DNA from 3 places in the Streptomyces sp. NPDC050423 genome. Region 3 is predicted to be linked to each of the others. Evidence: predicted binding sites of a transcription regulator. Region 3 holds the regulator's gene; each other region holds the start of a gene.

Region 1 (10,213 bases), on a different contig from region 3:
TTCTTCTCCCGTACCTGGCGCGACGACGCGTGGTGGGATGCGTTCACTCGGGGCGACGTACCACCGGAGCAGCCCCAACGCCCCACCCGATCCCGCTCGTTCATCCTCCTCGCCGCCCTCGGCCGCACCACCCCCGCACTGAGCCTGTCCCAGGCGGACTGCCTCGCACTGGAACCACAGGTCAGCCAATGGTTCGAGCGCGGCGCCACCGAGCCGGAACTCCTGCACGCCCTGACCGAGGGCCTGCCGACCCCCGTCCACCACGCCGCCGCACTCCTCCGCCGACGCCTGCGCGACAAGCTCCCGCCCGTACGCGAGGCTTCCCCCGCCCGCCGCGTCGTCCTGCGGACCCTGGAATGCGGCGAGTGCCGCGCCCCCGGCAGCCCGGAAGCCATGCCGGGCGGCCTCTGCGGCACCTGCCGGGGCAACCCCGACCCCGCCCCCACCGCCCCCACCGGCCCCGCAGACGCCGTACCCGTCCACGGCGTACGCGCCAGGATGAGCGAGGTACGGGCGGGACTCGTCCCCCGCACGGAGCGCAACCACCGGTAAGGGGCGGCAGAGGGTGCCAGGAGACGGCAGAGTACGGCAGCGACGGCAGGGGCCGGACTGCCGGTTGCTCTCCTTACCCGTCTGATCATGGCCGGAAGACACTGGCGCCCGGCGGACTTCGGCGGGAAACAGCGGGGGAGACAAAGCGATGGCCATGAAGAGAACCGGCACCGCTCAGGGGAAGGACGTACCCCCGCCGCCCCGGTCGAGGATCGGCGGGACCCTGCTGACCGGTGGGGCGCTGCTCGTTCTTTCCGTGCTCGCCGCGCTGACCTGCTATTCCGCCTTCACCAGCTGGCTGCCCGACAGTCGCGGCCGGCTCCACGAGTACAGGACGGCCGAGACGTGCCCCGCCCGGACGGTGATACCGAGGTCTGAGGACTGTCTGCGCAAGCTCGCCTTCACCGTCGAGAGCACCCGGAACACCCCCAAGCACATCGAGGCGACCCTGCTCGGCCCGGATCCCTACCCGAGGACGGCCATATCGTTCGGCGACTCGGGGCCGGTGCTGAGCGAGCTCGAGCCGAAGGACCGGATCACCGGCACCGTCTGGCGCGGCCACGTCGTGGAGATCGCCAAGGGGGACAGCCGCCAGGTTTCCGCCGACGCGCCTCGCGACGAACCCCAGATGATCGTCGCCGCCGGGACCTTCGCGGGGCTGATGGCCGCGTTGACCCTGATGTTCGGCGGGGTGCGTCTGGTCAGACCGCGCCACCTCGGATTCCTCACCTGGAGCCCGTACGGCAAGTGGCTGCTCACCGTCACGGGGGTGAGCTGCGCCGTCGTGGGCCTGCTGACCGTGTGGACCGGCCTCCCGTGGCTGATCGTTCCCACGGTCTGCGGGACGGTCGTCGCGCTCACGGCGTGGTTCCTCCACCAGGACCTGCGAAAGGTCGGACAGGGTGAGTGACGGCCCCGCGCCGCAAAGCAGTGGCGGGCGCGGGCCCTCACCGACGACCATGGCCGCCATGAGCGATCAACCCGCACGATGGAGCCAGGCAACCGTCTACCCCGACATGTGGGCCGACCCCGACGACGACCCCCGCAACAGCGAAGGGGTCAGCCCGGCCGGCGAACTCCCCACTCTCCAGGAATTTCTGACGGACTACCGACACACCCTGCGGATGAAGTGCGAGGGCCTGGACGCGGAGCAGCTCGCCCGGCGCCCGGTTCCGCCGTCGACCATGTCACTGCTCGGTCTGATCCGGCACCTCGCAGAGGTGGAGCGGGACTGGCTCAACTGGATCAGCGACGGTGAGCCGCGCCCGAAGCTGTACGGCAAGCGGGACGCGGACTTCGACGGGGCCGTCGCGGACCAGGCCGTGGTCGACGCCGCCCACGCCGACCTGGCCCGCGAACAGGCCGCGACCGACGCCGCACTGGCCGAACACCCGGATCTGGGCACGCGCCTGGGCAAGGACGGCATCGCGGTACGGGAGCTGATGGTGCACCGGATCGAGGAGTACGCCCGCCACTGCGGCCACGCCGATCTGCTGCGCGAGTGCATCGACGGGCGGGTGGGGCAGTAAACGGCTGGGCCGCCACGGGGGGCGGCCCAGCCGACTGTCGGCACGGCACGGCACGGCACGGCACGGCACGCTAGGACGTACCGCAGCCGGGATGTTCCTGCCTGCCGTCCGGTGTCACCAGCTCCCGGGCGCCGGCGGCGGGACGACCTCCGGGCGGTCGTCGCAGGTGATCGTGTTGGGGAGCAGCCAGGGGGCCAGCCAGCCGCCGTCGTTGCCGCCGAGGTCCGTGAGGGCGAACTCCGAGCCGGTCGCGGGGAAGTTGAACGAGCCGCAGTTGTTGACGCCGACCGCGCCCACGTCGCGCGCGTCGACGTTCTCGAACGTGGCGCCGCCCGCCGCGCGGGCGCTCAGCACGGACGTACCGGTGCCGTCGACCTTGATGTCCTTGAAGTGGACGCCCTTGATGGCGTACTGGTCCTTCACGCCCCAGTCGGAGACCAGCATGATCGCGTTGTAGGTGCTGTCGAGGAAGTTGTTGCCGGTGACCCGGATGTCCGCGTCGATGCTCTTGTCGAGGGCGAAGATCCAGAGGGCACCGAGGCCGATGTTCCAGTTGAGTTCGTACGTACCGGAGCGGACCGTGGTGTTGGCCGTGAGGTTCAGCTTTCCGGCGAAGGGCTCGGCGCCGAACCGGGAGCCGATGTGCAGCGCACTGCCCTCCCGGATCGGGTCCGCGACCAGGTTGTTCGAGACCGTGTTGTCGGTGCCGCCGTAGATCGCGATGCCGTTGGCGAGGACCGGGGTCTGGACGGTGTTGTGGTCAAAGGTGTTGCGGGCGTTCGCGGTCTTCTCGGACCACATGGCGAGGCCGTCGTCGCCGGAGTTGCGTACGAAGGTGTGGGCGACGCGTGAATCGGTCACGCCCGTGTGGAGGTTGAGGGCGTCGGCGATCTGGTCGACGATGATGTTGCCGGTGATCCGCAGGTTCGACATCGGGCCGTCGAACCACATGCCGACCTTGGTGTGGCTGATGTGCAGGCCCTCGATGGTCGAGTCGCTCAGCGCCCCGCCGACGCCGTTGACCTGGTCGGTGTCGACGCGTTCGCGTACGTCGCCCTCGATGGCGAAGCCGGACAGATGGACGTTGCGGCTGCCGCCGTCCGCCGCGTCCTTGCCGTAGAAGCCGACGCCGGTGTGGACCGAGCCGTCGGGGGCCGGGCGGTCGAGCGCGACCTCGCGGCCCTTGATCTTGGTGTACCAGTTGCCCGCGCCGACGATGGTGACGTCGTCGACGACGATGTGCCGGTTGACCTGGTACGTGCCCGGCGGGATGTACACCTTGAGGTGGGTGCGCCGCGCGAAGGCGACGGCCTTGTCGATCGCGGCCGCCGAGTCGCGCCGGCCGGTCGGATCGGCCCCGAACGCGAGGACGTTGGCCGCGAGCAGCTCGATGCGCGGGAGGCCGACCAGCTCCGAGTCCAGCAGGTCGATGGCCGTCCACGCGGCCCGGCTGCCGGCCGGGACGGTGAGCCGTACGGTGTCGCCCGCGCGGTACGTACGGCCGAGCAGGAGGCGCTGCTCGTCGTAGAAGTGGCTGGGCCGGTACGGCTTGGCGATGACCGGGGCCGGGGTCGTCTCACTGGGTACGCAGGAGCACTCGGTGATCCACCAGTCGGGGTGGAGCAGCCCGGCGCCCGGATCGTTGGAGAACGGGTACTGGTTGTACAGCCAGGCGTACTGCGAGGTGAGCGTCATCGTGGAGCGCTTCTTGCCGTTCACCGCGACGTCCAGCGGTGCGGTGATCCCGCCGCCGTTCGGGGCGTCCGGGATGCTGTAGCGCACGGTGATCGCGTTGGCGGCGCGCGGCAGCGTGAACTCGACGTGCTCGCCCGGCTCCAGGCTGACCGCCTTGCGGCCGGACGCCTCGGCGGGGAGCGTGTAGGCGCTGCGGTCGGGGCCGATGACCGTGCCGTTCGTCGCGGCGTTCTCGGCCTCCTGCTCGACGAACGCCACGTCCGCGCCCCGCCCGGCCACGAGCGCCGGATCGAGGGCGGCCCGGGTCACGGCGGAGGTAGTGACAGAGGGCGCGGCGGGGGACGTGGCGGGGGCGCGCTGACCGGCCAGCGCGGGCGTGCCCGCCAGCACGCCGAGGCCGACGGCCGCCGCGGTCATCGAGGCAACCGCAGCCGCGCACAGGGCCGTTCGCCGCGGTCTTCGCGAACTCACTTCAGTACCGGTGATCTTCCGTGACATCGCAGGCCCGTTTCTCTGAGGAGGAGTGCACAACTGGGACGACAGGGGTCTTCGGGCGGGACGTTCGGGGAGGGTCGGCCGCCGTGGAGGTGAGGCGACAGTAGGACCCGTACGTCCCGGCCCACAAGACTTCTGTCACAGGATTCCGCCAGATTGCTGTTCAAGTGCACAGTCTCGTAGCATTTTTGCGCGGAGAGGGCAGCACATTGCGGGATCTCACATGGTGCCGCTCGGCGTCCCTGGCGGAGCGCCCCGAGCACGGGACAAACCCGCAGCTCAGGAGTTTCCGCAGGTCAGATTAGGTGGCGTAACTTCGGCGTAACGTCCTGGGGCGCGACGGCGGGATAGCGTGAGGCCCGCGAGGAAGTGACGCAACACCTCATGCGTGACGACCAGTCCCCGGGCCGGGAGCGGCAGCCGCTGCCCCGCGCCGAACGGGCGCGACGGATCGCGGACACGCTGCGCCAGCGGATCACCTCCGGTCTCTACGAGGACGGCATGCTGCCCGACGAACGCGCCCTCGGCCACGTCCTCGGCACCACCCGCAACACCGTCAGGGAGGCCCTCGGGCTGCTGCGCGACGAGGGGCTGATCACCCGCAGGCGCGGCATCGGCACCCGGATCGTGACGGTCGCCGTCGCGGCGGGGCTCTTCGGCCTGGGCGGACCGATGCTGAGCGTGCCCCTCCTGGTCGTCTGCGGTCTCCCGGTGCTGTCCGCGCCGGCCGCCGCGCAGGCGCAGTCCGTGGTGATCGCGAGCGTGGGCACCATCGGCTACGTGCAGCACGGCTCCGTCGACTGGACCCTGGCCGCCGTGGTCGGCGTGCCGGAACTGGTGGGGGTGATCGTGGGCTGGCGCATCGCCCGGTCGGTCCCGGACCGCCGCCTCAAGTACGCCCTCGTCGGCATGCTCCTGGCGCCGGCCCCCTATCTCGCGTTCCACTCCTGAGGCGGGATACGCGGGCTGGACGGCCTCTCGGACCGCTTCCCGGAGATGGTGTTCACGCCGTGGCCGGGGCGCGTACGAACGACGACGAGCGAGTGCGGACGAGTGCGGACGCGTACGAACGCGTACGAACGACGCCGGCCCCCGGGGAGTGATCCCCGGGGGCCGGCGTTCGTACAGCTGTGCAGGAGCTACCGATCCGTCAGGATCAGAAGTCCATGTCACCGCCCGGCATGCCGCCCGGAGCGGCCGCGGAGGCCTTCTCCGGCTTGTCGGCGATGACGGCCTCGGTGGTGAGGAAGAGCGCGGCGATGGACGCGGCGTTCTGCAGAGCGGAGCGCGTGACCTTCGCCGGGTCGATGATGCCCTCGGCGATCATGTCGACGTACTCGCCGGTCGCGGCGTTGAGGCCGTGACCGATCGGCAGGTTGCGCACCTTCTCGACGACGACTCCACCCTCAAGACCACCGTTGACGGCGATCTGCTTGAGCGGGGCCTCCAGCGCCAGCTTGACGGCGTTGGCGCCGGTCGCCTCGTCACCCGAGAGCTCCAGCTTCTCGAAGACGGCCGAGGCCTGGAGCAGAGCCACGCCACCACCGGCGACGATGCCCTCCTCGACGGCGGCCTTGGCGTTGCGCACCGCGTCCTCGATGCGGTGCTTGCGCTCCTTGAGCTCGACCTCGGTCGCGGCACCGGCCTTGATGACGGCCACGCCGCCGGCCAGCTTCGCGAGGCGCTCCTGGAGCTTCTCGCGGTCGTAGTCCGAGTCGGAGTTCTCGATCTCGGCACGGATCTGGTTGACGCGACCCTGAACCTGGTCGCTGTCACCGGAGCCGTCGACGATCGTCGTCTCGTCCTTGGTGATGACGACCTTGCGGGCACGGCCGAGCAGGTCGAGACCGGCGTTCTCCAGCTTGAGGCCGACCTCCTCGGAGATGACGGTGCCACCGGTGAGGATGGCGATGTCGCCGAGCATGGCCTTGCGGCGGTCACCGAAGCCCGGAGCCTTGACGGCGACGGACTTGAAGGTGCCACGGATCTTGTTGACGACCAGGGTCGACAGGGCCTCGCCCTCGACGTCCTCGGCGATGATCAGCAGCGGCTTGCCGGACTGCATGACCTTCTCCAGCAGCGGAAGGAGGTCCTTCACGTTGCTGATCTTCGAGTTCACGATCAGGATGTACGGGTCGTCCAGGGACGACTCCATGCGCTCCATGTCCGTGGCGAAGTACGCCGAGATGTAGCCCTTGTCGAAGCGCATACCCTCGGTGAGCTCAAGCTCCAGCCCGAAGGTCTGGGACTCCTCGACGGTGATGACGCCTTCCTTGCCGACCTTGTCCATGGCCTCGGCGATGAGCTCGCCGATCTGGGTGTCGGCGGCGGAGATGGAGGCGGTCGAAGCGATCTGCTCCTTGGTCTCCACGTCCTTGGCCTGCTCCAGGAGGGCGGCGGAGACGGCCTCGACGGCCTTCTCGATGCCCCGCTTGAGAGCCATCGGGTTCGCACCCGCGGCCACGTTGCGAAGGCCCTCGCGGACGAGCGCCTGAGCGAGAACGGTGGCGGTGGTCGTACCGTCGCCGGCGACGTCGTCCGTCTTCTTGGCGACCTCCTTGACCAGCTCCGCACCGATCTTCTCGTACGGGTCCTCCAGCTCGATCTCCTTGGCGATGGAAACACCATCGTTGGTGATCGTGGGGGCGCCCCACTTCTTCTCAAGGACGACGTTGCGGCCCTTGGGGCCGAGGGTGACCTTGACGGCGTCGGCGAGCTGGTTCATGCCGCGCTCAAGACCGCGCCGGGCCTCCTCGTCGAACGCGATGATCTTGGCCATATGAAGTGGTCCTCCCGGACAGGGGTGGATTCTCCGGACCGAGTGGCGCCCGCGACGGACGGCCTGCCGCCTGCCGGTTCCTTGCCCCGACAGACCTGCGGGCCTCACCGGCCCGGTCCAAGTTTCTGTCACTCTCACCCGGAGAGTGCTAAGCCCAATGATTAGCACTCGACCCCCGAGAGTGCAAGCGTCCCCCTCCGGAGTGTGGACAACCGGGCAGCGCGCGCGAAGGGGCTGCCGGACGCACGGAGGGCCTGCACCCCTTGGGGTACAGGCCCTCCGTGCGTGAGTAGTGTCGTTGGCCGACCGTGCCGAGCTCAGCCGACAGCGAGCTTGACCATGTCCGCCTGCGGCCCCTTCTGGCCCTGCGAGATTTCGAATTCAACTCGCTGACCCTCTTCGAGGGTGCGGTATCCGTCCATCTGGATCGCGCTGTAGTGGACGAAAACATCCGCACCACCGTCGACCGCGATGAAGCCGTACCCCTTCTCCGCGTTGAACCACTTGACGGTGCCCTGAGCCATGCCTAACTCCCCTATTACTGGCCCTTGCACAGGACCGCACTTCGCGGGCCCGGGTCAGAACTCACCCTCCGACAGGAGAGGGTGCGTGCGCCGGAACGCGTCGACCGCGGCCGAATGTATCTGCCCAACTGCCCTCTGCAACAGGTCAATCGGACGAGAATTCTGGGCAGCACCGATCGCCCGAATATGAGTAACTCATGAGATTCCAGGGCAAGTCGGGCCAGGCAAAGGCCACTTATGGCGCAAGAAGTTCAGTTACTTTGGCTGCATCTTGTCGTGGCCGGGCGCATTCACATATGCGGGGGGCACGGGCAGCAGAGGGGACTTCCCACACTCTACCGCGCTCAACCATACAGAATTGCCCCCTCCGCTTCTGTCGCGGAGGGGGCGATTCCGGTGACGCGGTGGAACGGGACCGCTCGGGTCCCGGGGGTCAGCAGCCGCCGGCGACGGCCGGGATGATCGAGACGCCCGCGCCGTCCGGGGTGACCGCTTCCAGGCCGCCCTCGAAGCGCACGTCGTCGTCGTTGACGTACACGTTCACGAAGCGGCGGAGCTTGCCCTGGTCGTCCAGGACACGGGCGGCGATGCCCGGGTGGTTCTTCTCCAGGGACTCGATGACCTGGGAGAGGGTCGCGCCCTCGGCCGGGACCTCGGCCTGGCCGCCCGTGTAGGTGCGGAGGATGGTGGGGATACGGACCTTGACGCTCATGGTGGGTGCCCTTCCTGGAGTCACGGATGGTCGGAGGCTGCGGCAGCCCCTCAGCTGGTGCCGACGGCCTGTCAGCCGGCACCGGCAGTCCCTCAGCCGGTGCCGAGGCCGGCGGCGCGGAAGGCGTCCAGACTCGGGCGGATCGTCGCCGTCGCCTGCGAGGTGGCGGCCACCGCGTCCAGCGTCTTGAGGCCGTCACCGGTGTTCAGGACGACGGTGGTGAGCGACGGGTCGAGCAGACCGGCCTCGATCAGCTTCTTCGTCACGCCGACCGTCACCCCGCCCGCGGTCTCGGCGAAGATGCCCTCGGTGCGCGCCAGCAGCTTGATCGCGTCGACGACCTGCTCGTCGTTGACGTCCTCGACGGCGCCGCCGGTACGGCGGGCGATGTCCAGGACGTACGGGCCGTCGGCCGGGTTGCCGATCGCCAGGGACTTGGCGATCGTGTTCGGCTTCTGCGGCCGCACGACGTCGTGACCCGCCTTGAAGGCGGTGGAGACCGGGGAACAGCCCTCGGCCTGGGCGCCGAAGATCCGGTACGGCTTGTCCTCGACCAGACCGAGCCTGATCAGCTCCTGGAGACCCTTGTCGATCTTCGTGAGCTGCGAGCCGGACGCGATCGGGATGACGATCTGGTCGGGCAGCCGCCAGCCGAGCTGCTCGCAGATCTCGTACGCGAGCGTCTTGGAGCCCTCGCCGTAGTACGGCCGGAGGTTGACGTTGACGAAGCCCCAGCCCTCGCCGAGCGGGTCGCCGATGAGCTCCGAGCAGAAGCGGTTGACGTCGTCGTAGTTGCCCTCGATGCCGACCAGCTCACCGCCGTACACCGCGGCCATGACGACCTTGCCCTGCTCCAGGTCGTGCGGGATGAACACACAGGACCGCAGGCCGGCGCGGGCGGCGGCGGCGCCCACCGCACCGGCGAGGTTGCCGGTGGAGGAGCAGGAGAGCGTGGTGAAACCGAAGGCGCGCGCGGCCTCGACGGCGATCGCGACGACTCGGTCCTTGAAGGAGTGCGTCGGGTTGCCGGAGTCGTCCTTGACGTACAGGCCGCCGGTGACGCCCAGCTCGCGGGCGAGGTTGTCGGCCTTGACCAGCTTGGTGAAGCCGGGGTTGAGGTTGGGCTTGTCCGCGACATCGGCGGGGACCGGCAGCAGCGGCGCGTAACGCCAGATGTTGTCGGGGCCGGCCTCGATGCGCTTCTTCAGCTCGTCCGGGGAGCCGCTCGGCAGGTCGTACGCCACTTCGAGCGGCCCGAAACAGGTCGCACAGGCGAAAAGGGGACCGAGCTCGAATCGCTCTCCGCACTCGCGGCAGGAAAGTGCCGCGGCGGGACCAAGGTCAACGGAGGATTCGGTGTTTGCTGCAACAGTCTGAACAGCCATGATGGCGAGGCCCTTTCTCCTCATCTTCCTCGTGACGCATTTCGCCACAAGACGGAATTGGCACCTTCCCCACCTGACCTCGCGGTCGGTTGGATGGTTGCCGGGACTTCAACGGGCCGTTCCCTCTGTCCCTCTGGATGAGCGCTGTGGCACTGGACCATGGATCCAGGCGTTTATCAGCGGATGGACCCCGGCATGCCACGGCCATCTGCGTTGTTCAAGACTGTAACCGAAGCACCGGACTGTTGAGATAGTCGTCCGAACCGCGAGATGGATCACATACAGGGAGTATCGACCGTGCTGGAAGAGGTCGAAGGCTGGCTGACCAGGCGTTCCTGGTCCTCCGCCGACCGCCCGCTGGAGCAGCTCCTGGCCGCCAGGGACGGCGACCCGCGCCGCGGGAGCGTGAGTGTCGTCCTGCCCGCGCTCAACGAGGCGGCGACGGTCGGGGACATCGTCCGGGTGATCCGGCGCGAGCTCATGGAGAAGGTCCGGCTGGTCGACGAACTCGTGGTGATCGACTCCGGCTCCACGGACGCCAC
Region 2 (10,213 bases), on a different contig from region 3:
ACCCGACCACGTTCCAGGCGATGGCCTGGCAGGCCGGCGCCCAGTGGTACAAGCCCGAGGGCGACACCTGGAAGGTCAACACCACCGACGCGGCCACCGACAAGGTCGCCGACTACTGGCAGGGTCTGCTCGACGACGACCTGATCCGCGCCAACGCCTCGTTCAGCCCCGAGTGGACCAACTCCCTCAAGAACGGCGGCACCATCGGCTACGTCGGCGCGGCCTGGGGCGCGGGCGTCCTCAAGGGGACCCTGCCCGAGCAGAGCGGCAAGTGGGCCGTCGCCCCGATGCCCAGCTGGGACGGGAAGCCGGCCAGCGGCATGCTCGGCGGCTCCACCTTCGCGGTGACGAAGACCAGCAAGAAGGCGGAGGCGGCGGTCGAGTTCGCCACCTGGATGTCGACCACCGAGGACGGCATCAAGGCCCGCATCGAGTCCGGCACTTCGAGCGCCTTCCCGGCCGCCGCGTCCCTGCGCCCGGTCGCGAAGAAGGCGTTCGACGCCGGCTTTTACGGCGGCGAGGACATCTACCAGGTGTTCGACGAGGCCGCGACGTCCATCGGCCCGGACTGGAGCTGGGGCCCGACGACCGGCACCACGAACACCACGATGAAGGACGAGTTCGGCAAGGTCGCCAGCGGTGGCACCACCGTCAAGGACGCGGTGAAGGCCGGACACGACGCCACGGTCGCCGAGCTGAAGAAGCGCGGTCTGAAGGTCGAGGACGCAGGCTGATGAGGCACGCCCGGACAACCAGAGCCGCCGCGATCCTGCTGGGGCCCTTCTTCGTACTGTTCACCTTGGCCATGGTGCTGCCGATCGGATACGCGGTCTGGCTCAGCCTGTTCACCGAGAAGCAGTCCGGCCTGGGCTTCGGCGGCACCGAGACCGTCTTCAGCGGGCTCGACAACTACACGGCGGCCCTGGGTGACCGGGCGTTCCGCGAGGGCTTCGGCGTACTCCTCGGATACTGCCTGTTCTACATTCCGCTGCTGCTCGTCGGAGCCCTCGCCCTCGCCCTGCTGCTGGACTCCACACTGGCCCGCGCCCGCCGGTTCTTCCAGCTCGCGCTGTTCCTGCCGCACGCCGTGCCCGGCATCATCGCCGCGCTGATCTGGGTGTACCTCTACACACCGCAGCTCAGCCCGGTGGTCAGCGCCATGGAGTCCGGCGGGATCGGCTTCGACTTCTTCTCGCCCGACGGGGCACTGCCCTCCATCGTGAACATCGCGCTGTGGGAGTGGCTCGGCTACAACATGGTGATCTTCTACGCCGCGTTGCAGGCCATCGACCGCTCCGTGCTCGAAGCGGCCACGGTCGACGGTGCGGGCGCCTGGCGCGTCGCGATCGCCATCAAGGTCCCGCTGATCCGCGCCTCGGTCGTGATGGTCGCGCTGTTCACCGTCATCGGCTCGCTCCAGCTCTTCACCGAACCACTGATCCTCAACAAGGGGACGGGCTCCGCCGTCTCCTCCACCTGGACGCCGAACATGTACGCGTACACCGCGGCCTTCGAACGCAACGACTACGGACTCGCCGCGGCCGCCTCCGTCCTGCTGGCGCTCACCGCCGCGCTGCTGTCCTTCGTCGTGACCCGCTTCACCGGCCGGAAGGGCAAGAAAGCATGAGTTCCCCCGCCTCCCGCGGCCGCTGGATGTCGAAGACCGCGGTCAACGGTTTTCTGCTGCTCGCCGTCGTCTACATGCTCTTCCCGCTCGTCTGGCTGGTCACCGCCGCCACCAAGGACACCGGTGGACTGCTCGCCGGCAACGCGTTCTCCTTCGACGGGTTCAACCTCGGCGAGAACCTGTCGAACCTGGCCTCCTACGGCGACGGCATCTACTTCCGCTGGTACCTCAACAGCCTCGGCTACGCGGGCGGCGGCGCGCTCGTCTGCTCGCTGATCTGCGTCGCCGCGGGGTACGCCTTCGACAAGTACACGTTCCGGGGCAAGGACCAGCTGTTCGGCCTGGTGCTGATGGGCGTGCTGGTCCCCACCACCGCGCTGGCCCTGCCGATGTATCTGCTGGCGTCCAAGGCCGGTCTGGTGAACACCTACTGGTCGGTGCTGATCCCGGTGCTGGTCAACCCGTTCGGCGTGTATCTCGCCCGGGTGTTCTGCGCGGGGTACATACCCAACGAGGCCCTGGAGGCGGCCCGTATCGACGGGGCGGGTGAGCTGCGCACCTTCTGGTCCGTCGGTCTGCCCATGGTCATGCCGGGCTTCGTGACCGTCTTCCTCTTCCAGTTCACCGCGATCTGGAACAACTTCTTCCTCCCCCTCGTGATGCTCTCGGACCGCAAACTGTTCCCGCTGAGCCTCGGGCTGTACTCGTGGAACACCAACACCCATGGCGAGCCGAGCTTCTACCCCCTCGTCGTCACCGGGTCCCTCCTCGCCGTCATCCCGCTGATCGTCGCCTTCGTCTCCCTGCAGCGGCACTGGAAGGCGGGACTGACCGCCGGAAGCGTCAAGTGACCGTCCACGCGAGCCCCGAGGAGTACGAGTTCCACCATGCCGCACGCCACTGACAACCGGCCCAGGGCCCTGCTCGCGATGGGCCCCGGCATCGCCGGGCGCCTCCTCACCGAACGCCACCACACCCGGCTGGCCGCCCTCGCCCGTACGGACACCCGTCTGGTCGCCCACGACCTGGCCGAGCCGACGCCCGAGGTGGCCGCCGCGCTCGCCGAGGCCGAGGTGCTGTTCACCTGCTGGGGCGCGACGCCGCTCACCGCACCGGTGCTGGCCGCCGCGCCGCGGCTGCGCGCGGTGGTGCACGCGGCCGGCTCGGTCAAGCACCACATCACCGACGCCTGCTGGGAACGCGGCATCGCCGTCACCTCGGCGGCCGGGGCCAACGCGCTGCCGGTCGCCGAGTTCACCCTCGCGGCGATCCTGTTCGCGGGCAAGCGCGTCCTGCATTCCGCGGACCGCTACCGTGCCCTGCGCGCCGACCACGACTGGCTCGCGGAGCTGGACGGCTCCGGCAACTACCGCCGCACGGTCGGCATCATCGGGGCCTCCCGCATCGGCCGCCGGGTGATCGAGCTGCTGCGCCCCTTCGACCTGGACGTCCTGCTGTACGACCCCTACGTCGACGCGGAACGGGCCGCGGGGCTGGGTGCCCGTCTCAGCACGCTCGACGAGCTGTGCGCGAGCAGTTCCGTGGTCTCGGTGCACGCCCCGCAGCTCCCCGAGACGCGCCACCTCATCGGCGCCGCCCAGCTGGCCGCGATGCCGGCGGGCGCGACGCTCATCAACACCGCGCGGGGCTCGCTGGTCGACGAGGACGCGCTGCTTCCCGAGCTGACGAGCGGCCGGCTGCACGCGGTGCTGGATGTGACGCACCCCGATCCGCCCCGTGCGTCCTCGCCGTTCTACGACCTGCCGAACGTGCTGCTGACTCCTCATGTCGCGGGCTCGCTCGGCAATGAGCTGCACCGGATGGCGGACCAGGCGCTGGACGAGCTGGAACGGTTCGCGACCGGCCGCCCGTTCGCGGACCCGGTCCACGGCGACGCGCAGTCCCGCTCGGCGTAGCTCAAGCCCCGGCGCCTTCAGCCTCGCCGGCTCTTTCGGGCTCGCCGGCCTCCTCAAGCCCCTCCGGCGATTGAGGAGCGGGGTGCGGGGCAGAGCCCCGGGTGCTCCGCCCCGGACCCCCGCGCCTCAAACGCCGGCGGGGCTGGATGTGCCCGGATACGGAGGGCGAAGCTGACGGGCCAGGCTGGATGTGCCCGGATACGCAGGGCGAAGCTGAACGCGCAGGGTTGGATGTGCCCGGATACGCGCGGCGAAGCTGACGGGCCAGGCCGGATGTGCCCGGATACGCACGGCAAAGCTGAACGCGCAGGGCTGGATGTGCCCGGATACGCGCGGCGAAGCTGACGGGCCAGGCCGGATGTGCCCGGATACGCACGGCGAAGCTGAACGCGCGGGGCTGGATGTGCCCGGATACGCGCGGCGAAGCTGACGTGCCAGGCCGGATGTGCCCGGATACGCACGGCGAAGCTGAACGCGCAGGGGCCGGACGCGCGAAAGGCCCGGTACCCCTTGTGGGGTACCGGGCCTCACCGCTTGCGCGGAGAGCTACCCGCTAGTGCGAGTGACCGTGGCCGTGGCCGGCATCGGCCTCTTCCTCGGCCGGCTTCTCGACGACCAGGGTCTCGGTCGTGAGGAGCAGCGACGCGATGGACGCGGCGTTCTCCAGCGCGGAGCGGGTGACCTTGACCGGGTCGATGACGCCGGCCTTCACCAGGTCGCCGTACTCGCCGGTCGCGGCGTTGAAGCCCTGGCCCTTGTCGAGCTCGGAGACCTTCGAGGTGATGACGTAGCCCTCGAGGCCCGCGTTCTCCGCGATCCAGCGGAGCGGCTCGACGGCGGCGCGGCGCACGACCGCGACACCGGTGGCCTCGTCGCCGGTCTTGCCGAGGTTGCCCTCGAGGACCTTGACGGCGTGGACCAGAGCGGAGCCACCACCGGAGACGATGCCCTCCTCGACCGCGGCGCGGGTCGCGGAGATGGCGTCCTCCAAACGGTGCTTCTTCTCCTTGAGCTCCACCTCGGTGGCCGCACCGACGCGGATCACGCAGACACCGCCGGCCAGCTTCGCCAGGCGCTCCTGGAGCTTCTCGCGGTCCCAGTCGGAGTCCGTGGACTCGATCTCGGCCTTGATCTGGTTGACGCGGCCCTTGACCTCGTCGGACTTGCCGCCGCCGTCGACGATGGTCGTGTCGTCCTTGGAGACGGTGACGCGGCGGGCGGTGCCCAGCACGTCGAGACCGGCGCCGTCCAGCTTGAGGCCGACCTCCTCGGCGATGACGGTCGCACCGGTGAGGGTGGCGATGTCACCGAGCATGGCCTTGCGGCGGTCACCGAAGCCCGGGGCCTTCACCGCGACGGCGTTGAAGGTGCCACGGATCTTGTTGACGACCAGGGTCGACAGGGCCTCGCCCTCGACGTCCTCGGCGATGATCAGCAGCGGCTTGGACGCACCGGCCTGGATGACCTTCTCCAGGAGCGGCAGCAGCTCCTGGATCGAGCCAATCTTGCCCTGGTGGATCAGGATGTACGGGTCGTCGAGGACGGCCTCCATACGCTCCTGGTCGGTCACCATGTACGGGGACAGGTAGCCCTTGTCGAAGGCCATGCCCTCGGTGAACTCAAGGTCCAGACCGAAGGTGTTGGACTCCTCGACGGTGATGACACCGTCCTTGCCGACCTTGTCCATCGCGTCCGCGATGAGGTCGCCGACCTGGCTGTCCTGTGCGGAGAGCGCGGCCACGGCGGCGATGTCGGACTTGTCGTCGATCGGGCGGGCGGTCGCGAGGAGCTCCTCGGACACGGCCTTGACCGCGGCGTCGATGCCCTTCTTCAGGGCGGCCGGGGAGGCACCCGCCGCCACGTTGCGCAGGCCCTCGCGGACGAGCGCCTGAGCGAGCACGGTGGCGGTGGTCGTACCGTCACCCGCCACGTCGTTGGTCTTGGTCGCCACCTCCTTCACCAGCTGGGCACCGAGGTTCTCGTACGGGTCATCCAGCTCGACCTCGCGCGCGATGGTGACACCGTCGTTGGTGATGGTGGGCGCACCGAACTTCTTGTCGATGACGACGTTGCGGCCCTTGGGACCGATCGTCACCTTCACCGTGTCGGCAAGCTTGTTGACGCCGCGCTCGAGGGCGCGACGGGCGTCCTCGTCGAACTTCAGGATCTTCGCCATGGAGCTGAACTGTCCTCTCAAAACAAGAACTGCGCCCCTCGCCGCCCGGCTAGTTATTTCGCAGGGGGCCAGGGGCGCAGAACAGAAGCAAACGTGGGTGAATTACTTCTCGATGATCGCGAGCACGTCGCGAGCCGAGAGAACGAGGTACTCCTCGCCGTTGTACTTCACCTCGGTGCCGCCGTACTTGCTGTACAGCACGACATCGCCGGTCTTGACGTCGAGCGGAAGGCGCTCGCCGTTCTCGAAGCGGCCCGGTCCCACGGCCAGGACGACGCCCTCCTGGGGCTTCTCCTTGGCGGTGTCGGGAATGACCAGGCCGGAGGCCGTGGTCTGCTCGGCGTCGAGCGGCTGGACCACAATGCGGTCCTCGAGCGGCTTGATCGCAACCTTGGTGCTGGTCGACACGATCCGGTCTCCCCCTTCGGAGATCTCACGGGGTTAACAGTCTTTGGTCGGCGACCAGGTGGGCCCGTCGTCGCGGGTGCCGGACCTGCCGGTCGCACAGTACTGCTGGCACTCTCCAGTGGGGAGTGCCAGCACTGAGACTATGACCGCGATTAGCACTCGGTCAAGCGGAGTGCCAATTCACGCCCCTCGTGGCGCCCATGTCGTACGACGTCACGGCCCGGACCCGGCTCGAACCGGCCCTGCCACAGGGAGAACGTCCGGCCCCTCCCGGCCGTTCCGGACTCCTGCGGCCGGCCGCAGGCGACGACGACCATCGAGCCAGGTGCCCCGTGGTCACCGCGCACCGCCGCCGGCCGCACCTCCGCCGGACTCCGCGGCCGGTTCACCCGCTGCGCGGCCTTGCGGCCCAGCCGTTCGATCGGGTCCACCGACTGCGCGCAGCCGGTGGTGGCGGTCAGGAGCGCACCGGCGGCCAGCAGTCCGGCCAGCAGCCGGTGCGCCCCTCTCATACGTAGTCCTCCAGCCGGGCCACGGCGTATCCCTTGTCCGTGATGACCTTCATGACGGCCCGGACCAGGTCGGGCATGGAGCCCTTCCAGTCCTTCTTGCCGCGGAAGTGCGTGAGGATGATGTCTCCGGGGTGCAGGTCCTGGTCCTCCTCCCGCCACTCCATGTGGTCGGGGAAGGCCTCCTCCGACCACAGGGGTACGGCGGTGATGCCGCAGGACTTGGCGATCCGGAGGGTGTCGCCGTTGTAGTTGCCGTACGGCGGCCGGAAGAGCCGGGGGCGCTCGCCGTACTGCTTCTCGATGATGTCCTGCTGGTCGCAGATCTCCTGCTTCTGCTCGCCGTAGGAGAGGCCCGGCAGATAGCGGTGGTTGAGCGTGTGGTTGTTGAGGGTGACGCCACGGGACTGCGCGTCCTTGAAGTACCCGTAGTCGTCGCTCACCAGGTAGTCGCTGAGGAACGCGCTGTACGGGATGTTCAGGTCCGACATCATCCGCAGCAGCTCGGGGTCCTTGTCGCCCCCGTCGTCCATCGTCAGGAAGACGATCTTTTTGTCGGTCGGGACCGTGGTGAAGACCGGCGGCAGCGAGTCGTCACCGCCCTCGACCTCGAAGCCCTTGCGGGTGGTGATGTGCGGCTTCACGGCGGGCGGGACGGGCGCGGCCAGCGGCGTGCTCGCCAGGCCCCACTTCTTGGCGGCGACCGCACGGGCGGCCTGGGCGAGGCGCGCCTTCTCGGCCTGCGCGGCACGCGTGCCCGCCGCCCCCGCGTTCCCGGCCGGGCCGCCCGGCTGCCCGGCGAGGGCCTTGGCTCCCGGCCCGGCCCCGGTCGCGGTGCTGCTGTCGGTCCCGGCCGCGCAGCCGGAGCCGACCGCGGCGACCAGGAGCGCGGCCAGGACCGCGTAACCGGGCCGGCGCCGCAGGTATCCCCGGCCACGCCCCGGCCCGCTCCGCACCGACCCGCTCCGCACCGACCCGTCCCGCACCGGCTCCGTCCGCATCTGCGCCGGCTCCGCCCGCACCTGTTCCTCCTGCCCCGGTCTGCGCCGCTTCATGGTTGATTCTTCCTTTTGTCGTACAAGCTGCATGGCGCCGCATACTGCCAGTCCGTGATCGGGCTCCCGGGCCGACACCGCCGCCGGGCCCGCACGGTCCCCCGGCTGGCTCACAATGGGGCAGGTGAACGCTCTCGCCCCGACCGGCCCGCCCGACGCCCCCGACCCTTCCGGCACCCCGAACCCCCTCGCCGGCTTCCTGGCGCTGCGCACCCCGGAGGGCGCCGGGCTGCTGGACGGGCTGCGGTCGTACGACCCCGCGACGGAACTCGCCACCGCCACCCGGCTGCGCCGCACCCACCCGGCCGGCCTCGTCTCGGCGGCGCTGGGGCAGGCCCGGCTGCGGCAGCGGGCGGTGGCGAAGTTCGGCGCCGAGGACGCGCACCGGATGTTCTTCACGCCGAACGGGGTGGAGCAGGCGACCCGCACCTCGGTGGCGGCCCACCGCGCCGGACGGTTCGCGGGCACCGGGGTGCGCAGCGTCGCCGACCTGTGCTGCGGCATCGGCGGGGACGCCATCGCGCTGGCCCGCGCCGGGATCTCCGTCCTCGCCGTGGACCGCGACCCGCTGACCGCCGAGGTGGCCAGGGCCAATGCCGCCGCGCTCGGCCTGGACACGCTGATCGAGGTGCGGTGCGCCGATGTCACGGAGATCGACACCTCGCCGTACGACGCGGTGTTCGTCGACCCGGCCCGCCGGGGCGGCCGCGGCCGGATCTTCGACCCGGAGGCCTACTCCCCGCCCCTCTCCTGGGCGACCGCCGCCGCACTGAAGGCCCCCAGGGCGGCGCTGAAGATCGCCCCGGGAGTCCCGCACGAGGCGATCGGCCCGCAGGCGGAGGCCGAGTGGATCTCGGACGGCGGCGACGTGAAGGAGGCGGTGCTCTGGTTCGGCGAGGGCTTCGAGGCCGGCGCGTACCGCGCCACGCTGCTCCCGTCCGGAGCCACCCTGTCGGCCCCGGCCGTGCTGCCCGCCCCGCCGGTCGGACCGGTCGGCCGCTATCTGTACGAGCCGGACGGCGCGGTGATCCGGGCCCATCTGGTCGCCGACATCGTGAACCGGTGCGGCGGCCGGCTGATCGACGGGATGATCGCGTACGTCACCAGCGACGAGCTGTACGAATCGCCGTACACGGCCGGGTACGAGATCACCGATCGGCTCCCGTTCAACATGAAGCGGCTGAAGGCGCTGCTGCGCGAGCGGAAGGTCGGCGTCCTGACGGTCAAGAAGCGCGGCTCACCGGTCGAACCGGAGGAGCTGCGACGGAAGATGAAGCTCCAGGGCCCGAACCGGGCCACCGTCTTCCTGACCCGGGTCGCGGACGCTCCGACGATGCTGATCGGCCACCCCGTGACCGGCCCGGAGGCCGGCCGGGGCTGAAGACCGGAACTCAGGAGGACCGGGGCTGAAGACGGGAGCCGGCCGGGCCCGGGGTCTACGCGAGGTCGGTCAGGTCGTCGGCGTACACCTGGGAGAGCGGCTGCGGGCCGACGTACTGCTGGCAGTTGCACTGCCCCGACTCGAAGCGGACCGGCTTCTTCTGCTCGTCCCAGGCGGTCGGCACCTCGACCAGCTCGTGGCACTTGCCCTGCTTGTCGTGCTTGGCGAGGTGGTGCGTGCAGCCGCAGACCGGCTCCGGCGGCTTGTGCGCCGCCTCGACGGCCAGCCGTTCCTGCCGGTCGGCCTCCAGCAGCTCCAGCTTGCGGGTGTGCCGGTTACGCAGCGCGGTGCGGCCGTTGTCGACGAGCCAGCCGAATCCGCCCGTCCAGAAGATGATGAGCAACCACCAGTACCACTGCATGAGCCGTCCTCCCCCTGAAGTCCTTCGTGTACGCGCCAAGGATAGAGCCGGAGTCAGCGGTGCGCCCCGCCGCCGGAGGAGATCAGCGGCGCGGGCGCGGGCGCCCCGATCAGCACCCGGATCACCCAACGCCGGTGCAGGACCGCCTTGGTGACCCCGATGATCCCGATGAGCCAGCCGACGAACCCGAGACCCATGACGAGGGCCATCAGGCCGTAGGTGTCGTCGCCCCTGACCGCGCCGGCCGGAACGGCGACGCAGGCGTACAGCCCGAAAGCGCACAGGAGGAAGGAACCCAGCAGCCAGACCAGACTCGTGCCGGGCAGCCGGAGCGCACGGTCACCCGCCGCGTCACGGTCCAGTTCGCCCCACAGCGCGAGCAGTCGGCGCACCTGCCGGTCGCGGCGCAGCCCGACGACGACGAGGATGACGGCCGGCACCAGGCAGCACACGCCCAGGGCGAGGAAGACCACGCCGAAGACGGCGCTGAAGACGTCGTACGACTCCTCGAAGGTGATGAGCGCCGTGCCGGCCAGCGACCAGCCGAGCGCGCCGAGCCCACCCCGGAGCCACAGCATCCCGAGCCGCGCCGGCCCCAGGTGCATCGTCACCAGCTCGCCGAGGATCAGGGCCCGGTCGGCGAGCAGCGCTCCCCGGTCGGGCCAGGTGCGTATCTCCACGGGCGGCGGTGGCGGGGGCAGCGCTGAACGGCGGGACATG
Region 3 (10,213 bases):
CGCGTGCTCATGGGTCAGCTGCTCGGTCGAGAGCGGCAGCCGCAGCACCCACGCGAGCGTGGCGGCGGCCGTCGGGGACTGGCCGATGCTGAGGTGGCTGATCCAGTTGTCGTAACGGGCCCGCGCCGCGCCGGTGTGCGTGGGCAGGGGCTCGGCGGGCAGCGGCGGGGTGTGCCGCAGTATCTCGGCGGCCGGCAGCGAGGCCAGGAGCAGCAGCGGATCCACCTCGCTGCGCCGGGAGCGGACGTTGTTGATGGCGTTGATCAGCTGGATGCCGCCGTTGCTCTGGCAGGCGGTGGGAAGGAACACCACCGGCGGCACGGTGCGCTTCCCGCGCCGCCAGTCCAGCGCGTGGGGGCGGTAGTTGTTCCGCAGGTCCTCCAGCAGCGCCTGGACCCGCAGCTCCAGATGGAACTGGCGGGACTGCTCGTCGCCCGCCGCCGCGTCGGCCACCCGCCCGGCGACCACCGCGGCCCGGACCCGGATGACCCGCCACGACCCGCTGGGCGAGAACCGGGACCAGCCGTCGGACGGGTACCCGGTGCCGGCCGCGGCCAGCGAGGAGGTGGTGGCGAACCATCTGCTGGCCCGCCGCAGCCACAGCAGCGGCGGCGCCGACGTCGTCACCAGCCGGACGACCGCGAGGCCCAGCACCGCGCCCACGGCCACCAGCGTGGTGGGCACCCAGCCGATCTCACCGAGCAGCACACCGAGCACCGCGATGACGACGGCCCCGAGGAACGTCTCCGGCCGCACCGACTCCCTGAACGCGCCCAGCCAGTTGCGCGGACCCCGTCGGCTGACCCGCCAGCGCAGCGTGCTCAGCTGCTCCAGGATCCGTTCGTCGCGGTCATCGGGTGAGCCGCCGCGGTCCGGCTCCCGGACCACGGCCGCGGTGGCCTGCTCGATGGCGCCGAGCAGCCGCGAGCGGGGAAAGACGAAGGGCTTGTACTGCGAACTGCTCCGGGTCTCCCACGGCTTCTCGGTCAGCGTGCGGACCATGTCGAGCGCCGCCTCGTACGGCGTCTCGCCACGGCCGTCGAGCAGTTTCAGCGGCACGCGGCGCAGCTGGTTGGCGTGGTGGATCCGGCGCACGATCTGCTCGACCCTGGCGTCCACGGTGGACGGGACGTCCGCGTCGGCGGCCTGGAGCACCACCAGCGGCATCACCGGCCGGTTGTCCCGGTAGCGGTCGATGAGCTGCTGCACGAAGTGGAAGACGGCCGAGGCCGCCTCGTTGTCCGCACTGTCCCGCCATACCTCGCGCGCCATCGCCCCCGTGCCTTCCCTCGCGAAAAGAGCCAGGGACCACTCAATAACCGATGATGCGTGCGGGGCGCAGGTAATGGTGGGGATCAGCCCGGAATTGGCGGGAAGACTCGCCGGACATCAGGTGGGAAGCGTGACGAAATCAATCAATTCCTCTACGCGGCCCAGGAGTTCGGGCTCCAGGTCCCGGTAGGAGTGGACCGAGGACAGAATGCGCTGCCAGGCCGCGCCGGTGTTTTCCGGCCACCCCAGCGAACGGCACACGCCGGTCTTCCAGTCCTGGCCGCGCGGCACCACCGGCCAGCCGCCGATTCCCACGGACGACGGCTTCACCGCCTCCCACACGTCGATGTACGGATGACCGGCCACCAGGACGTTCCCGTCCGAGATTTGTGCCGCGATGCGGGACTCCTTGGAACCCGGCACCAGATGGTCGACCAGCACGCCGAGGCGCGCGTCCGGGCCCGGGGAGAACTCGCGCACGATCGCCGGCAGGTCGTCGATGCCCTCCAGGTACTCGACGACCACGCCCTCGATCCGGAGGTCGTCGCCCCAGACATGCTCGACCAGCTCCGCGTCGTGCCGGCCCTCGACGTAGATCCGCCCGGCCCGCGCCACCCGCGCCCGCGCCCCGGGGACCGCCACCGAGCCGGAGGCCGTACGGGCGGGCCGGACGGGGCCGCCGGCCGACGGCCGTACCAGCGTCACCACCCGGCCCTCCAGCAGGAAGCCGCGCGGCTCCATCGGGAAGACCCGGTGCTTGCCGAACCGGTCCTCCAGGGTCACAGTCGGCCCCGCGGCCGTCTTCTCGCAGCGGATCACCGCACCGCAGAAGCCGGTGACGGCCTCCTCCACGACCAGGTCGGGATCGGCGGGCACCTCGGGGGCGGGGGCGGACTTCTTCCACGGCGGGGTCAGGTCCGGCTGATAGCTGCGCATCGCACGACGATAGGACGGGGCGGCCCCACGACACGCCGGAGGGGGCGCCGCCCACGCCGTTCAGGCCGCGGGGAGCCCGGCCAAAGCGTCGCGCTGCGCCCGGACGAACGCGGCGTCCACCACCGCTCCGTGCCCCGGTACGTACAGCGCGTGCTCGCCGCCCAGTGCCAGTAGCCGGTCCAGCGCGGCCGGCCAGCGGGAGACGACCGCGTCCGGCCCTGCCTGCGGCTCACCGGACTCCTCGACCAGGTCGCCGCAGAGGACGACCGCGGGCGAGCCGGGCACCAGCACCGCCAGATCGTGGCCGGTGTGCCCCGGGCCCACGTCGGCCAGCAGCACCTGACGGCCGCCGCCCAGATCGAGCGTCCACTCCCCGTCCACCTGGTGGTGCGGGGCCACCAGCACGTCCACGGCCTCCGACGCGTCGTGTTCGGACACCCCGTGCGCGACCGCGGAGCGGTGGAGACCGTCCGCCCCGGACCGCAGCAGATCCGTCAGGCCGGCCGCCCCGTACACCCGGGCCCCGGCGAAGGCGGCCGTGCCCAGGACGTGGTCGAAGTGCGGATGGCTCAGTGCGACATGTGTCACCCTCCGGCCGAGCAGCCGCTCGGCCCCGGTCCGCAGTTCGACGCCCTCCCGGAGCGTCGAACCCGTGTCGTAGAGAAGCGCCCCGTCCGCTCCGACCACCAGTGCGACCGTCGCGTCCCAGCCGGGCAGCCGCCGCCGGCCCACTCCGTCACCCAACCGCTCCCAGCCGAACTCTTCCCAAGAGACGTCCATGCGACGACGCTATCGGCAACGACCTGCGGGGTCTCGGGGTAGCGTGGCCGGTCGCCCTTGCTAGGGGCCCACCCCGTCGCCGTACACTGACCGGGGGATTGCTGGCACTCGAACGGACAGAGTGCCAGGAGAAGTCCCGGGAACGACCCGAGATCGACCGAGGCAGACAGCTGGAGGTGTGCGCGATGCTCAGCGAACGCAGACTCGAAGTGCTGCGCGCCATCGTCCAGGACTATGTCGGCACCGAGGAGCCCGTCGGCTCCAAGGCGCTCACGGAGCGGCACAAGCTGGGGGTCTCCCCGGCCACCGTCCGCAACGACATGGCGGTGCTGGAGGACGAGGGCTTCATCGCCCAGCCCCACACCAGCGCGGGACGCATCCCTACGGACAAGGGCTACCGGCTCTTCGTCGACCGGCTCGCGGGCGTCAAGCCCCTGTCGTCGCCGGAACGCCGGGCCATTCAGAATTTCCTCGACGGCGCGGTCGACCTCGACGATGTCGTGGGACGTACCGTACGGCTGCTCGCGCAGCTGACCCGGCAGGTCGCCGTCGTGCAGTACCCCTCGCTGACCCGCTCGACGGTGCGGCACGTGGAACTGCTCCTGCTGGCCCCCGCCCGGCTGATGCTCGTGCTGATCACGGACACCGGCCGGGTCGAACAGCGGCTGGTCGACTGCCAGACGCCGTTCGGTGAGACCTCTCTCGCCGATCTGCGGGCCCGGCTCAACAGCCGGGTGGTGGGACGCCGTTTCGCGGACGTCCCGCAACTGGTGCAGGACCTGCCGGAATCCTTCGAGAGCGAGGACCGGGCGACCGTGTCCACCGTGCTCTCGATCCTGCTCGAAACCCTCGTCGAGGAGACGGAGGAGCGGCTGATGATCGGCGGCACCTCCAACCTCACCCGCTTCGGGCACGACTTCCCTGTGATGATCCGGCCGGTGCTGGAGGCATTGGAGGAGCAGGTCGTGCTGCTGAAGCTGCTCGGCGAGGCCAAGGACTCGGGCATGACCGTACGAATCGGGCACGAGAACGCCCATGAGGGCCTCAACTCCACGTCCGTCGTCGCGGTCGGCTACGGTTCGGGCGACGAAGCAGTCGCCAAACTCGGCGTGGTCGGACCGACCCGCATGGACTACCCCGGAACGATGGGAGCGGTACGCGCAGTGGCACGTTACGTCGGACAGATCCTGGCGGAGTCGTAGGTGGCCACGGACTACTACGCCGTACTCGGCGTGCGCCGCGACGCTTCTCAGGACGAGATCAAGAAGGCCTTCCGGCGGCTCGCACGCGAGCTGCACCCGGATGTGAACCCCGACCCGAAGACCCAGGAGCGGTTCAAGGAGATCAACGCCGCTTACGAGGTGCTGTCGGACGCCCAGAAGAAGCAGGTCTACGACCTCGGCGGCGACCCGCTGTCCGCCTCCGGCGGCGGAGGCGGTGCGGGCGGCTTCGGACAGGGCGGCTTCGGCAACTTCTCCGACATCATGGACGCGTTCTTCGGCACGGCGTCGCAGCGCGGACCCCGTTCGCGCACCCGGCGCGGCCAGGACGCCATGATCCGGCTGGAGATCGACCTCTCCGAGGCGGCCTTCGGCACGACCAAGGACATCCAGGTCGACACCGCCGTCGTCTGTACGACGTGCAGCGGAGAGGGCGCCGCACCCGGCACCTCGGCCCAGACATGTGACATGTGCCGCGGCCGCGGCGAGGTCTCCCAGGTCACCCGGTCCTTCCTCGGCCAGGTCATGACCTCGCGGCCCTGCCCGCAGTGCCAGGGCTTCGGCACGGTCGTGCCGACCCCCTGCCCGGAGTGCGCCGGCGACGGCCGCATCCGCTCGCGGCGCACCCTCACCGTGAAGATCCCCGCGGGTGTCGACAACGGCACCCGCATCCAGCTCGCGGGCGAGGGCGAGGTCGGCCCCGGCGGCGGCCCGGCCGGCGATCTCTACGTCGAGATCCACGAGCTGCCGCACGCGGTGTTCCAGCGGCGCGGCGACGATCTGCACTGCACGGTCACCCTCCCCATGACGGCGGCGGCCATCGGCACCAAGGTGCCGCTGGAGACGCTCGACGGCCTGGAGGAGGTCGACATCAGGCCGGGCACCCAGTCCGGCCAGTCCGTCCCGCTGCACGGGCGCGGCATCACCCACCTGCGGGGTGGCGGCCGCGGCGACCTGATCGTGCACGTCGAGGTCATGACCCCGACGAAGATGGACCCCGAACAGGAACGCCTCCTGCGGGAGCTGGCGAAACTGCGCGGCGAGGAGCGGCCCACCGGTCAGTTCCAGCCCGGTCAGCAGGGCCTGTTCTCGCGTCTGAAGGACGCGTTCAACGGGCGCTAGAGGGCGCCTCGTCGCACGCTTCGGCACCGTACGGGCCCGGGTTTCCGGGCCCGTACGGCATTGCGGACATAACGCGGCCACGGGGTGCGCATCACGGGACAGGAAGGACATGACACCATGCCGTCATGCCATCCGCGTTGACCGATCTCTGCCGGTATCCGATCGTGCAGGCCCCGATGGCGGGCGGAGTCTCCTGCCCGCAGCTCGTGGCCGCCGTGGCCGAGGCCGGCGGGCTCGGGTTCCTGGCCGCCGGGTACAAGACCGCGGACGGCATGTACAACGACATCAAGCAGGTCCGCGGACTGACCGGCCAGCCCTTCGGCGTCAACCTCTTCATGCCGCAGCCCAATCTCGCCGACCCGAGCGCCGTCGAGGTGTACCGGCACCAGCTCGCGGGCGAGGCCACCTGGTACGAGACCCCGCTCGGCGAGACCGACTCCGGCGGCGACGACGGCTACGAGGCCAAGCTCGCCATCCTGCTGGAGGACCCGGTCCCGGTCGTCTCCTTCACCTTCGGCTGCCCGGCCCGCGACACCCTCGACGCGTTCGCCGGGGTGGGCACGTACACCGTCGTGACGGTCACCACGCCCGAGGAGGCCCAGGCCGCGCAGTGGGCGGGCGCCGACGCGGTCTGCGCCCAGGGCGTCGAGGCGGGCGGCCACCAGTCCACCCACCGCGACGACCCGCAGGCCGACGGCATCGGGACCGGGCTGCTGAGCCTGGTGGCCCAGGTGCGCGAGACCGTGCAGATCCCGGTCATCGCCGCCGGCGGGCTCATGCGCGGCTCCCAGATCGCCGCGGTGCTCGCGGCGGGGGCCGATGCCGCGCAGCTCGGCACCGCCTTCCTGATCTGCCCCGAGTCCGGCGCCCACCTGCTGCACAAGCAGGCCCTGACCAACCCGCTGTTCGTCCGCACCACCCTGACCCGGGCCTTCTCCGGGCGCCCGGCCCGTGGCCTGGTCAACCGCTTCGTACGCGAGCACGGACCGTACGCCCCCGCCGCCTACCCGCAGGTCCACCAGCTGACCGCCCCGCTGCGCAAGGCGGCGGCCAGGGCCGGGGACGCACAGGGCATGGCGCTCTGGGCGGGCCAGGGACACCGGATGGCACGCGAGCTGACGGCCGGCCGGCTCGTCGCGCTGCTCGCTGAGGAAATCGACGCCGCACGGGCGGCAGTGAGCACAAGGAGCACGCAGTGACGGCACCCGTCTTCGTCGTCGAACAGATGCCCACGGGCCCCGGGTTCGTCCTGGAGGGGCCGGAGGGACGGCACGCCGTCTCGGTGAAACGCCTGCGCGCCGGTGAGGACGTCGTCCTGACGGACGGCCGGGGCCGCTGGGCGCAAGGCGTGGTGACGGCCGCCGAGGGCAAGGACCGGCTGGTGCTCACCGGCCTGGAGCCCGTCCACGAGGAACCTCGCCCCGGCACCCGCATCACCGTCGTCCAGGCCCTGCCCAAGGGCGACCGCGGCGAGCTCGCCGTCGAGACGATGACGGAGACCGGCGTCGACGCGATCGTGCCGTGGCAGGCCGGGCGCTGCATCACCCAGTGGAAGGGCGACCGGGGCCTCAAGGCCCTGACGAAATGGCGCGGCACGGCCCGCGAGGCCGGCAAGCAGTCGCGCCGGGTGCGGTTCCCGGAGGTGGCGGACGCGATGACGACCAAGCAGGTCGCCGCACTTGTGGCCACGGCCGACTTCGCGGCCGTACTGCACGAGGACCGCGGGTACGACAGCGAACCGCTGGCCACCGTCGCCCTGCCCGAAGCGGGCGAGATCGTGCTGGTCGTCGGCCCGGAGGGCGGCGTCTCGCCCGACGAGCTGGCCGCGTTCGCCGCCGCCGGGGCCCTGACTTGCCGGCTCGGACCGACCGTACTGCGCACCTCGACGGCGGGCACCGCGGCAACGGCCCTGCTGCTGGGCCGCACCGGCCGCTGGTCATGAATCGGGCCGTTTCCCGGAACCTTGGCCGGTTCTGGCCGCAATCCGCCTACCGCACCGTCAGGCGCGGTGGGAAGCTGCCCGTATGGGGACATCAAGGGCATGGTGCAATCGAAGGATCCGTCGCTTTCCGGCCGTGATCTGCCTCGCGGGCGCGGCCGTCGCCGGACTGACGGCCTGCGATCCGGTCGACGGCCTGAACTCCGCGTCCATCGCCGTGACGACCGACCGGACCGCCACCCGCGCGCTGGAGCACGAAGGGGTGAACGTGCAGTGGCTGAGCTGCACGGCACGGACCGCCGGCGGGGGCGCGAGCGCCGCCTCCCGGACCGGTCCGTCCAATGCCGCCACCAGCCGGGTCGCCGACGTCGAATGCAACGGACGCACCAAGGACGGCGAGGACATCAGCCTCGACGGCACGGTCGACCGCGAGGTCAAGGGCCAGTGCGTCAGCGGTGACATGACGGCGAAGGCGGGCGGGAAGACGGTCTTCCGCGCCACGATGCTCGGCAACTGCGACGCCGCGCCCTCGCCCTCCGCGCCGCCCCGGGCCCCGGCGGACGGCAGCGGGGGAGGCGCCCGGCCGACCGCGACCGTCACGGTCACCGTGACCGCGTACCCCCAGGGCAAGTGAGGGTGCCGGGCGTCGCGGGCCGGGGAGCGGGACTTCTCGGACACGGCCTGCGTCGGACTCCGGCCAACCCCGTTTCCCAGGGCCCGGCCTCGGCCTAGGGTGATCGATGTGACGCAGCCTTCCTACCTCCGGTATCCCCATGTCCAGGGCGACCTGATCGCCTTCACCGCCGAGGACGATGTCTGGCTGGCGCCGCTCGACGGCGGCCGAGCCTGGCGAGTCAGCGCAGACAACCGACCCGTCACCCAGCCGCGGATATCTCCCGACGGCACCCTCGTCGCCTGGACGTCCACCCGGGACGGGGTGCCCGAGGTGCACCTGGCCCCCGTCGACGGCGGCCCCTCCAGGCGGCTGACCTACTGGGGCGACGCGCAGACAGCCGTGCAGGGCTGGACGCCCGAGGGCGACGTGCTGGTGATCAGCACCCAGGGCCAGGTCTCGCTGCGCCGCACCTGGGCCCGCGCCGTACCGGTCGACGCGGGCCCCGCACGGACCCTCCCGTACGGGCCGGTCGGATCCCTCGCGTACGGGCCCGGCGGACGGATCCTGCTGCTCTCGGCCACCATGGGGCGCGAGGCCGCCAAGTGGAAGCGCTACCGGGGCGGCACGGCCGGCAAGCTCTGGATCGCCACCGGGGAGACACCCGGCGACGGGTCCCCGCAGGAGTTCGTACGGGTCAACGAGGAGCTCGACGGCAACATCGAGTGCCCGATGTGGGTGGGCGAGCGCATCGCCTTCCTCTCCGACCACGAAGGCGTCGGAGCGCTCTACTCCTCCCTCCCCGACGGCACCGGCCTGCGCCGGCACACCGGCATCGAGGGCTTCTACGCCCGGCACGCCACCACCGACGGCACCCGGGTCACCTACGCCAGTGCCGGAGAGCTCTGGCTCCTCGACAGCCTGGACGGCGACGAGCCCCGCCGCCTCGGCATCCGGCTCGGCGGCCAGCGCGCCGACCTCCAGCCGCACCCCGTGCACGCGGGCAGCCATCTGAGCGCCGCGTCCCCGGACCGCACCGGCCGCGGCAGCGCCGTCGGATCCCGCGGAGCCGTCCACTGGGTCACCCACCGCGAGGGCCCGGCCCGCGCACTCGCCGTCGAACCCGGCGTACGGGCCAGGCTGCCCCGCACCTTCCAGGCCGACGGCGACCAGCACGTCGTCTGGGTCACCGACGCCGAGGGCGACGACGCGCTGGAGTGCGCACCCGCCACCGGCACCTCGCCCGACGCCGTACCGCGCCGGCTCGCCGCGGGCCGGATCGGCCGGGTCCTCGACCTGGCCCCCGCCCCCGACGGCAGCCGGTTCGCCGTCGCCGCCCACGACGGCCGCGTACTGATCGTCGAACGGGAGAGCGGCGAGGTCCACGAGGTGGACCGCAGCGAGCACGGCGACGCCTCCGGGCTCGTCTTCTCACCCGACTCCTCCTGGCTCGCCTGGTCGCACCCCGGCCCCGAACCGCTGAGCCAGATCAAGCTCGCCCACCTCGCCGACCTGACGGTCTGCGACGCCACCCCGCTGCGGTTCCGGGACTTCGCACCCGCCTTCACCGCCGACGGAAAGCACCTGGCGTTCCTCTCCGAGCGGGCCTTCGACCCGGTCTACGACTCACACGTCTTCGACCTGGCCTTCATCGGCGGCTGCCGGCCGCACCTGCTGACGCTCGCCGCGACCACCCCCTCCCCGTTCGGGCCGCAGCTCCACGGCCGCCCGACCGAGCGGGAGAAGAGCGCCGACGGCGACGACAACCCCACCGCGCTCCCGGTCACCCGCATCGACCTGGACGGCCTCGCCGACCGGATCGTGCCGCTGCCCGTCGAGGCCGCCGACTACTCCTCGCTCCGGGCCGCGAAGGACGGGCTGCTCTGGCTGCGCCACCCGGTCACCGGAGTCCTCGGCACGAGCGGGGCCACGCCCGACGCCCGCCGCCCCGAGACCGTGCTGGAGCGGTACGACCTGGAGAAGCTGCGCTGCGAGGAACTCGCCTCCGACATCGGCCGGTTCGCCGTCAGCGGCGACGGCAAGCGGCTGGTCCTGCACAGCCACGGCAAACTGCGCGTCGTACCGTCCGACAGCCGCGTGCCGGGGGGCTCGGACGACGACGACAGCGAGGGCAGCATCACCGTCGACCTCTCCCGGATCCGCCGCACCCTGGACCCGGCCGCCGAATGGCGGCAGATGTACGACGAGGCCGGCCGCCTCATGCGGGACAACTTCTGGCACCCCGACATGGGCGGTGTCGACTGGGCCGGCGTCCTGGACCGCTACCGGCCGGTGCTGGAGCGCGTCGCCACCCACGACGACCTCATGGAC

What was found. The regulator HrcA, encoded in region 3, represses chaperone genes, less so after heat shock. The targets are predictions, from matches to a motif close to TTNGCACTCNGNNNNNCNGAGTGCNAA.
Region 1: groL (chaperonin GroEL) is a predicted target of HrcA. The motif match lies at 7,212-7,238, and genes of this name have one in related genera.
Region 2: groES (co-chaperone GroES) is a predicted target of HrcA. The motif match lies at 6,233-6,259, and genes of this name have one in related genera.

What each region holds. Positions count from the first base shown of each region.
Region 1 covers NZ_JBFAJY010000038.1:48,521-58,733, reverse strand. The annotation lists gene AB0I52_RS25475 (hypothetical protein) at 1-552, shown strand, start outside; gene AB0I52_RS25470 (hypothetical protein) at 701-1,462, shown strand; gene AB0I52_RS25465 (DinB family protein) at 1,521-2,081, shown strand; gene AB0I52_RS25460 (glycosyl hydrolase family 28-related protein) at 2,196-4,274, opposite strand; gene AB0I52_RS25455 (TSUP family transporter) at 4,656-5,222, shown strand; gene groL (chaperonin GroEL) at 5,428-7,050, opposite strand; gene AB0I52_RS25445 (cold-shock protein) at 7,368-7,574, opposite strand; gene AB0I52_RS25440 (MoaD/ThiS family protein) at 8,008-8,286, opposite strand; gene thrC (threonine synthase) at 8,379-9,671, opposite strand; SAM riboswitch class I at 9,689-9,815, opposite strand; gene AB0I52_RS25430 (glucosyl-3-phosphoglycerate synthase) at 9,969-10,213, shown strand, end outside.
Region 2 covers NZ_JBFAJY010000007.1:26,142-36,354, reverse strand. The annotation lists gene AB0I52_RS07730 (sugar ABC transporter substrate-binding protein) at 1-734, shown strand, start outside; gene AB0I52_RS07725 (sugar ABC transporter permease) at 734-1,627, shown strand; gene AB0I52_RS07720 (carbohydrate ABC transporter permease) at 1,624-2,478, shown strand; gene AB0I52_RS07715 (hydroxyacid dehydrogenase) at 2,515-3,543, shown strand; gene groL (chaperonin GroEL) at 4,097-5,719, opposite strand; gene groES (co-chaperone GroES) at 5,822-6,130, opposite strand; gene AB0I52_RS07700 (hypothetical protein) at 6,280-6,639, opposite strand; gene AB0I52_RS07695 (polysaccharide deacetylase family protein) at 6,636-7,691, opposite strand; gene AB0I52_RS07690 (methyltransferase domain-containing protein) at 7,807-9,072, shown strand; gene AB0I52_RS07685 (hypothetical protein) at 9,128-9,493, opposite strand; gene AB0I52_RS07680 (hypothetical protein) at 9,547-10,212, opposite strand.
Region 3 covers NZ_JBFAJY010000016.1:124,138-134,350, reverse strand. The annotation lists gene AB0I52_RS14915 (hypothetical protein) at 1-1,272, opposite strand, end outside; gene AB0I52_RS14910 (DUF3097 domain-containing protein) at 1,390-2,208, opposite strand; gene AB0I52_RS14905 (MBL fold metallo-hydrolase) at 2,269-2,988, opposite strand; gene hrcA (heat-inducible transcriptional repressor HrcA) at 3,174-4,190, shown strand; gene dnaJ (molecular chaperone DnaJ) at 4,191-5,330, shown strand; gene AB0I52_RS14890 (nitronate monooxygenase) at 5,456-6,529, shown strand; gene AB0I52_RS14885 (16S rRNA (uracil(1498)-N(3))-methyltransferase) at 6,526-7,272, shown strand; gene AB0I52_RS14880 (hypothetical protein) at 7,406-7,903, shown strand; gene AB0I52_RS14875 (S41 family peptidase) at 8,012-10,213, shown strand, end outside.